4 regions of the Nonomuraea sp. NPDC004580 genome follow, and region 2 is predicted to be linked to each of the others. Evidence: riboswitches for the same ligand, from Rfam matches in the RefSeq annotation. Region 2 holds a riboswitch; each other region holds the start of a gene.
What was found. Region 2 has a riboswitch for cyclic di-AMP ahead of ABZW11_RS38710 (CHAP domain-containing protein). Riboswitches for the same ligand answer to the same signal wherever they lie in the genome.
Positions count from the first base shown of each region.

Region 1 (2,192 bases), on a different contig from region 2:
TGTCGGTGACCACCACGTCGAAGCGCTCGGGCTGGGTGACGAAGAACATCGAGGCCGCGTCGATGTGGGAGTAGTCGACGGCGATCTCGGGGTAGTCGGCGGCGACCCGGTTGACGGTGCGCTGCCACAGGTCGCCCGCGAAGGTCAGGACGTTCGTCTTGTGGACGAGCGTGAGCTTCTTGCGCGGGCGCGACTGAGCTTTCTCGAAGGCGTAGCGGACCACGCGCTCGACGCCGTGTGCGGTGTTGAGCGACTCCTGCGTGGCGATCTCGTGCGGGGTGCCGCGCCGCATGGCGCCGCCGGTGCCGGCGTAGAGGCCCTCGGTGCCCTCGCGGACGACGATCATGTCGATCTTCTCGGGCGGGGTGTCGGCCAGCGGGGTGCGCACGCCGGGGAACAGCTTGACCGGGCGCAGGTTGACGTAGTGGTCGAACTCGAACCGCAGCCGCAGCAGCAGGTCGCGCTCCAGGACGCCGGGCGGCACGCTGGGGTCTCCGACGGCGCCGAGCAGGATGGCGTCGTAGCCGCGCAGCTCGTGGAGCACCGAGTCGGGCAACGTCTCGCCGGTGCGGTGATAGCGCGCGGCGCCCAGGTCGTAGTGGGTGGGCTCGATCTTGGTGCCCACGGCCTCCAGGACCTTGAGCCCCTCTGCGACGACCTCGGTGCCGATGCCGTCACCGGGGATGACAGCCAGGCGGATGTTACGCGACTCCATGGGCGGTACCTTACCGGCTCGTCTCGACTGACGAACACATCATCTCATTTTCCGGACGTCCGATTTTGTATGTATTGCGACCTTTTGACCGATTCGTTAGAGTCCGTCAGGCCTAATCCACGCAGCAGGTGCGTGGAGCCGGGGACCCACCTCTCCCCCAGGGGCGAATCGGCTTCGCCGTAGGGCTGTCTTCCAGGCCCGAGCCCGTCAGCTAACCCGGCCGGCCGCATGGAAGGACAGACCCCTGTCTCGCATCGCCATCGCCCTGGCGGGTGTCGCCGCCGGGCTCCTCGTGTGCCCCCCTCCGGCCTCCGCCGCGCCGACGCCCGTCGGCCCCGGCGAAAGCCGTCACTCCCCCGACGCGAACTCCGACCCCGACGCGAACTCCGACCCCGGCACGAACTCCGACGCCGGCACGAACTCCGGCCGCGACACGGACTCCGATCCCGGCACGAACGCGGCCGGCTCGATCACTCTGACCGGCCCCGAGGTCAAGCGCATCCAGCAGAAGCGCGCGCCCAAGCCGGCCTGGAAGACCGCCCTCAGGTTCGCGATGCACCAGCGCGGCATCCCGTACGTGTGGGGCGGCACCAGCCGCAGCGGGTACGACTGCTCCGGGCTCATGCTCAGGGCGTACCAGAAGGCGGGGATCCACCTGCCGCGCACCGCCGCCGAGCAGTACAACGCGTTCTCCCGGAAAATCAGCTGGAACCATCTCAAGCCCGGTGACCTGGTCTTCTTCAGCGGACTCGGTCACGTGGGCATGATCTCCAAGCCCGGCTACATGGTGCACGCGCCGCGCTCGGGCGACGTGGTGAAGGAGGAGAAGCTCTCCGACTGGCGCCGGCAGGCGTTCGTCGGAGCGGTCAGGCCCGACCGCAAGGGCGTCCGTGAGTGGCGCGAACTGCAGGAACGGCGCGATGACCCCGCTCCGTCGATGCTGACCGCGACCCTCTGACCTGACACCACCCGGACGAGCGGCCCCGTGCGAACGAGCGCGGGGCCGTTCTGGGCTCACCTGCTCTGGGGGGCTCCGCCGTTGTCACGCCGGTCGAGGGCCATCTGGACGGCCTCGGCCGCCTCGTCCTCTTGGTCCTCGGCACGGTTGTAGGCATACATCTCGTACATGTGGCTCATCTCGCTTCGCGGACGTGTTCCTGAGAAGGGGGGAAGCCGGACTCCGGTCGCGAGCCCGACCGGGCCTGAATCTCGTGGTCCGGGTCACGGACCGGACGAAGGGACTTGACGGCCGACGCATACGCCGCTCACCGCGGCGGGTCGTCGACCTGCCCTAACAGGCCCCGCCGCGGCAGGTAATGAGTACGAGAACCTGGCGCATCAACGGCTACAGTACCCGAGGACAGTGCTTGGATGTCCTACTATCTCGCATCCTGAGACGCAAAAGGGCCGCCACCCGAAACGGGTGACGGCCCTGCGCAGGTCAGAGGGTCAGTCCTCCAGGTCGACCGAGCGGCCG
Region 1 is NZ_JBEXLH010000060.1:5,474-7,665, reverse strand. It holds gene ABZW11_RS37690 (3-isopropylmalate dehydrogenase) at 1-715, opposite strand, end outside; cyclic di-AMP (ydaO/yuaA leader) riboswitch at 815-956, shown strand; gene ABZW11_RS37685 (C40 family peptidase) at 1,008-1,673, shown strand; gene serA (phosphoglycerate dehydrogenase) at 2,165-2,192, opposite strand, start outside.
Region 1: another riboswitch for cyclic di-AMP. It lies ahead of ABZW11_RS37685 (C40 family peptidase); the one in region 2 lies ahead of ABZW11_RS38710 (CHAP domain-containing protein).

Region 2 (2,192 bases):
TTGCTGATCACCCACCGCTTCCCCACCGTGCGGATGGCGGATCTGATCGTCGTGCTCGACGAAGGCCGGATCGTGCAGTGCGGCACCCACGACGAGCTCAGCGAGATCCCGGGGCCGTACGCCGACCTCCTGACATGACGAACGCGCGCCCCCGGAAGGGGCGCGCGTTCCGCTGTCACGAAGAGGGACGCGAGGGAAGGTCAGCCGGCGTACTCGGGGTAGCCGTAGCCGACGACCTGCGACTTCGGCCGGACCCGCTCTTCGACCTTGCCGTTGCCGGTGTTGCCCTCGATGGTGGAGATGGTGCCGTCGTGGTTGTCCTTGACGACGAAGCCGACGTGCTGGATGTCGCTCAGGGAGTCGCCGCCCTTCCAGGAGAAGAACACCACGGCACCCGGCTTGGCCTCGTGGCCGAAGCGCTTGTTGGCGGCGAACCACTTGGCGTGGGCGACGGTCCAGGCGTCCCAGCCGACCTGCGGGCGGGCGCCGGTCTGCTCGCCGACCCAGGAGACGAACATCGAGCACCAGGCGGCGTTCAGGTAAGCGTTGCGGCTGCCGCCGTCACGGGCGACGGTCTCGGCGGCACGCTGGGAGTTGGCGTACCACTGCTGGAACTTGGTCCCGCCGCCGCTGGCGTTCTCGGAGACGCCCACCTGCGCCCTGGCGACGGCCAGGACCTGGTCGGCGGTGGCGGTGATCTTGGTTTCGTCACGCTCGCCCGCCTTGTGGGCGGCGAGCGCGGTGGCCGGGTGCTTCGCGGCGGTGGCCGCGGCGACGGCGGTGGAGGTGTCGGCGTGGGCCGCGGCGGGGACGCCGAAGGCCGAGGCCAGGACGCCGGCGCCGAGGACGGCGCGGGCGATGGTGCTCTTCGAGACAGCGGTAAGACGATGCTTGGCCATCGAGGGGGTTGCTCCTTGCTTCCATGCCGCTTACCGGGTTAGCTGACGGGTTCGGGCGTGGAAGCTGCCCTACGGCACCGAAGTGCCGATTCACCCCAAAGGACATGGGTCCCCGGTTCCGCGCGTGGCGGATTCAGCGGTCACAGGACGATCCTGTGATGTGTCGTGCGATGGTCTGACATAGCCGGACAAACCGGACGTATGCCTCAAGATGCCCCATAAGGTAATACATGAGGCAAGAGGATTACAAATCCATAAAAGTAAAGTCAGCGGAGCTGACTGCGCGCCTTGGCCAGAAGCCCCATCATGGCAAGGGATTCGTCAAGCGGCATGATCGAGGATTCGGTCCTGCCTTCGGCCGTGGCGGCGCGGACTTCGCGGAGCTCTCCGGCGTAACCGTTGTCGGCCGGGTCGAGCACGTGCTCCTCCGGCTCCATCGCCGGCCCGGAGAGGACGATCCGCTGCGGTGCCCAGAACGGCGCCTGGATGTCCGCCCGCATCTGGGTACCTACAACACTGGCCCCGTTCGGGTAATTCCCGAGCAATGAGGTGGCCACGAGAGCGTGCCGCCCGCCGGGGTAACGCAAGACGCCGGCCGCCTCCGCGTCAACGCCGTTCGGGGCCAGGGAGCCGGTGACGTGCAGGTCGGTGGGCATGCCCAGGATGAGCTGGGCCAGCCCGAACGGGTAGATCCCGAGGTCGAGCAGGGCGCCGCCGCCCAGCTCCGGCGCCCACAGGCGGTGCGCCGGGTCGTACGGATGGGCGAAGCCGAAGCTCGCCTGCACCGACCGGATCTCCCCGAAGCGCGGATCCTCCGTGATGCGCCTGATGAGCGGGTTGAACCGCATCCACATGGCCTCCATCAGGAAGACCCCGGCCTCGCGGGCCAACCGCACCATCTTCTCCGCGTCGTCCACGGTCGCGGCCAGCGGCTTCTCGCACAGCACCGCCTTGCCCGCCGCGATCGCGGCCTCGGCGACCTGCAGGTGCTGGGCGTGCGGGGTGGCGACGTAGATCGCGTCCACCGCCGGGTCGGCGCACAACTCCTCATAGGACCCGTACGCCGACTCCGCGCCCAAAGCCGACGCCAGGGCCTGCGCCCTGGCCAGGTTCCTGCTTCCTACGGCGGCCACCCGCATGCCGGGCTCCGCCACGATCGCCGCACCCACGGTACGGGCGATGCCGCCGGTGGCGGCTATTCCCCAAGTGAAATCTCGCACGCCGGCGATCGTATCCGGAAGGCAAATAGGGGCTTATGTCGGTGGTGCCGGAAATATCAGGAATGTCGTTTTG
Region 2 is NZ_JBEXLH010000064.1:18,323-20,514, reverse strand. It holds gene ABZW11_RS38715 (hypothetical protein) at 1-138, shown strand, start outside; gene ABZW11_RS38710 (CHAP domain-containing protein) at 201-899, opposite strand; cyclic di-AMP (ydaO/yuaA leader) riboswitch at 912-1,048, opposite strand; gene ABZW11_RS38705 (Gfo/Idh/MocA family oxidoreductase) at 1,166-2,119, opposite strand.

Region 3 (2,192 bases), on a different contig from region 2:
GTCGTGGCGGCTGCGGGTGCGCGACCTGGCGGGTTCCCGCGACTACGGGGTGCGCGGGTCGTTCGTGTTCCTGGGGGCGGGCGGCGGCACGCTGCCGCTGCTGCAGAGCGCCGGGGTGGCGGAGACGCGGGCGTACGGGGGGTTCCCGATCAGCGGGCGGTTCCTGCGTACGGACCGGGCCGAGCTGGTGGCCGGGCACCACGCCAAGGTCTACAGTCATGCCGAGCCGGGCGCGCCCGCCCTGTCGGTGCCGCATCTCGACACCCGGGTCGTGGACGGGCGCACATACCTGATGTTCGGCCCCTTCGCCGCGTTCTCGCCACGCTTCCTCAAGCGCGGCAGGCTCACCGACCTGCCGGGATCCGTCACCCCCGGCAACGTCATGACGCTGCTCGGCGCCGCCCGCGCCGAGCCCGCCCTGCTGCGCTACCTGGTCGGGCAGCTCGCGCAGACGCGCGGCGACCGGCTGCGGGCGCTGCGCCGGTTCGTCCCCGAGGCGCGGGCGGAGGACTGGGAGCCGATCACCGCGGGCCAGCGGGTGCAGGTGGTCAAGCCGGTGAACGGGCGCGGGTCGATCGCCGGGTTCGGCACCGAGGTGGTGACGTCGGCCCACGGGGGGCTCGCCGCCCTGCTCGGTGCCTCACCCGGGGCGTCGGCGTCCGTGGCGATCATGCTGGACGTGCTCGGACGCGCCTTCCCCGGCCGGGTGGACGGCTGGCGGCCGGCGTTGCGCGAGCTCGTGCCGTCGTACGGCGCCGCACCGCCGCCGGAGACCCTCACGAGGACGGCTCGAACGCTTCGTCTGGAGTGAATGCCGGAAAACTTTACCTATTTCCGAATCCGCGACGTACACGGGGTTTTCGGGCCTCTTACCAGGTCAGAGGCTGGAAAGTCCCTTTGGAGTACTTGCAGATACTTTTGCGAATTATGTACTTTTGCGGGTCGAGGGACCACCGCAGCGCGTGACCTCGCATCTTTGACCGGACCGTACGCCGTCTCCGGCGTACGGCCGCCGAATCCGCGTCCCGCGGAACCGGGGACCCACTTTCCGGGGTGAATCGGACGCCCGCTCATGCCCGTGTCCGTAGGGCACTTCCAGTCCCGAACCCGTCAGCTAACCCGGTAGGCGGCATGGAAGCAAGGAGTCAACATCCGCATGGCCAAGCTTGCCGAGAACCGCAAGCGCCTCGGACTGGCGCTCGGCGGAGCCGTACTCGCCGCCGTCACCGCCGTCACCGGCACCGCCGTCACCGGCACCGCACACGCCTCCACCACCGACCAGGTCGCCCCGCACGAGGCGGCCCAGCACAGCTCCGCCCTGACCTACGGCCTGGACATCTCCCACTACGAGCCGCTGTACGACTGGAGCGCCAGCTCTGCGCAGTTCGGCATCATCAAGGCCACCGAGGGGACCGACTTCGTCGACTCCTCCTTCGCCAGGCACTGGCGGGAGCTCGGCGAGAAGGGCATCGTGCGCGGCGCCTACCACTACGGCCACCCCGCCGACGATCCCATCGCCGACGCCAACCACTTCCTGGCCGCGGTGAACGCCCAGCCCGCCAAGGCCGGTGACCTGCTGGTCCTCGACCTGGAGACGACCGACGGCAAGTCCGTCGCCGAGGTGAACGCCTGGGCCAAGGCGTGGCTGTCGTACGTGGAGAACCAGACCGGCACCAAGCCGCTCTTCTACAGCGGCTGGAACTTCGCCGACACCTACGGCCACGGCCTGGCGCAGTACCCGCTCTGGGTCGCCCACTACAGCCGTGCCAAGGGCGCGATCACGCCGCCGGCCGACTGGAAGTCGTGGACGATCCACCAGTACACGGACGTCCCCATCGACCAGAACGTCTCGGCTCTGACGCCCGACCAGCTCCGCGCCCTGGGCCGCCAGTCCGTCTGACGTCTCGGGCGTTCTACCCGGCGGCGGCCCAGTCGCCGTAGCGAGCCCCGCCGAGCCGCGCCTCCCCCAGCGGCACGAGCGAGTGCTCGCCCAGCTCGCTCCCGAAGTAACGCGCGTGCGGGTCGGTGACCACCTCACGGGGGTCACCGAGCCCCGCCAGCGCCTGCCGGACGAACTCGTCCATCCTGACCCGCTCCGGCCCGGCCACCTCCAGCCGGCCGTTGAGCGGCGTACCCTCCGCGACCTCGCACAGCACCGCGGCCACGTCGTCCCCGGCGATCGGCTGGAACAG
Region 3 is NZ_JBEXLH010000091.1:21,348-23,539, forward strand. It holds gene mqo (malate dehydrogenase (quinone)) at 1-811, shown strand, start outside; cyclic di-AMP (ydaO/yuaA leader) riboswitch at 1,001-1,144, shown strand; gene ABZW11_RS43625 (GH25 family lysozyme) at 1,157-1,900, shown strand; gene ABZW11_RS43630 (SDR family oxidoreductase) at 1,914-2,192, opposite strand, start outside.
Region 3: another riboswitch for cyclic di-AMP. It lies ahead of ABZW11_RS43625 (GH25 family lysozyme); the one in region 2 lies ahead of ABZW11_RS38710 (CHAP domain-containing protein).

Region 4 (2,192 bases), on a different contig from region 2:
GTGGATCGCGATCGCGGGGCACCGGCAGACGCGGACGTTCCTGCCCACGGGCGGCACGGCCGAGTGCCCGTTGTGCCCGTCGACCGACGAGCGGTCGACGGAGATCCCGTCGTACGACTACGACGTGGTCGTGTTCGAGAACCGCTTCCCCTCTTTTTCCGGAAATTTGGGGACTTATGAGGATGTGGGCGGGCTGAGTGGGGTCCGGCCGGGAGTGGGGCGGTGTGAGGTGGTGTGCTTCACCTCCGACCACGACTCCTCCTTCTCCAGGCTCTCCGACGACCAGGTGGAGCTGGTCATGGAGGCGTGGGCCGACCGCACGGCGGAGCTGTCCGCCATCGAGGGCGTCGAGCAGGTCTTCTGCTTCGAGAACCGGGGCGAGGAGATCGGCATCACCATCGCCCACCCGCACGGCCAGATCTACGCCTACCCGTACGTCACGCCGAGGACGAAGCTGCAGCTCGGCGCCGCGCAGCGGTACAACGGCAACCTGTTCGCCGACGTGCTGGCCGCCGAGCGGGCCGCGGGCACGCGGGTGGTGGCCGCGAACGAGCTGTGGACGGCCTTCGTGCCCGCCGCGGCGCGCTGGCCGTTCGAGGTGCACGTATATCCGCACCGGCAGGTGCCCGACCTGGCGGCGCTGACGGAGGCGGAGCGGGCCGCGTTCGCACCGCTCTACACCTCGGTGCTGCGGGCGTTCGACGGGCTGTTCGGGGTCGTGATGCCGTACATCTCGGCCTGGCACCAGGCACCGGTGCGCACGGGGAGGGAGCTGGCGTACCTGCACCTGGAGCTGTTCAGCATCAGGCGGGCGCCGAACAAGCTCAAGTACCTGGCCGGCTCGGAGTCGGCGATGGGGGCGTTCGTGAACGACGTACGCCCGGAGGAAGCGGCGCGTATGCTCCGGTCACAGATTGATCACTAATAGATTTCTACTTAAGGTCGCATGACTCGTGATCTACCACTAATATCCCCATATGCGGCGGCCGTAACCCGGCCGACCGCCCGCCTAATCCCGGGCGCGTCGCCCGGGAGCCGGGGACCCAATCCGCACCTTGGGGTGAATCCGCGACAGCGGTAGGGAGCTCCATGCCCGAACCCGTCAGCTAACCCGGCCGGCAGAGGGAGAGGAACTCTTACGTGGCGGCTTCGTCCCCCGCGAAACTTGCCATCGGTCTCGTCACCGCCGCCGCCCTCGCCATCCTCCCGGCGAACGTCGCGACGGCCGCGCCCAAACCGACCGAGTCCGAGCTCCGCGCCCAGCTCAAGCAGCTCAACAACAAGGTCGACAAGCTCATCGAGAAGTACAACCTGAAGCGGGTCGAGCTGGCCGAGGCGCAGGAGGCCGCCAAGAACGCCCAGGCCAAGCTGGCCGCCGCCGAGCAGACGCTGGCCGCGGCCGAGCAGCGGGTCGCCGAGATCGCCCGCCTGCGCTACCAGAACATCGACCCGTCGCTGCCCGGCTTCATGCTGCCCAGCAACGGCGGCAGCGCGGCCCTGCTCGAACAGCTCACCGCCGAGCAGCAGGCCGTCGTGCAGAGCGTGGCCCAGGCCCGTGACGAGCGCAAGAAGGCCAGCGAGGAGGCCGCCGCGCTGACGGCCAAGATCAAGTCGGACGCCGCCACGGTCGCCGGCCAGCGCCGCGAGGCCGAGGACGTCATCAAGGACATCGAGAAGAAGCTGCAGGACCTGGTGCCGGTCGCCACGGGCCGCAAGTCCAACGGCACGTGGGCGCCCGAGCTGCCCGGCGGCACCGACAACATCACCCCGCGTACGCGGCTGATGAAGGCCCAGGTGGAGAAGAACTTCGCGCTGCCGTTCACGGTGGGCTGCTTCCGCGGGGGCTCCAGCGGCGAGCACCCGCTCGGCCGGGCCTGCGACTTCATGATGAGCACCGGCGGCAGCATGCCCACGGCCGCCAACAACGCGCTCGGCGACCGCCTCGCGGAGTGGGCGCTGCAGAACAAGGACAAGCTCGGCGTGAAGTACGTGATCTGGAAGCAGCGCATCAACTCCGGCAGCGGCTGGCGCACGATGTCCGACCGCGGCAGCATCACCGAGAACCACTACGACCACGTGCACATCTCGATGAACTGAAAAGGGGACGAATAGCACCTGATGCGCTTTTCGCACTCTGAAGAAGGCGTTTCAGCCGGTCGTCGGGTCTGCGAGGGTGGCGTCCTCCAAGGTCG
Region 4 is NZ_JBEXLH010000021.1:119,967-122,158, reverse strand. It holds gene galT (galactose-1-phosphate uridylyltransferase) at 1-925, shown strand, start outside; cyclic di-AMP (ydaO/yuaA leader) riboswitch at 997-1,135, shown strand; gene ABZW11_RS22720 (hypothetical protein) at 1,141-2,097, shown strand.
Region 4: another riboswitch for cyclic di-AMP. It lies ahead of ABZW11_RS22720 (hypothetical protein); the one in region 2 lies ahead of ABZW11_RS38710 (CHAP domain-containing protein).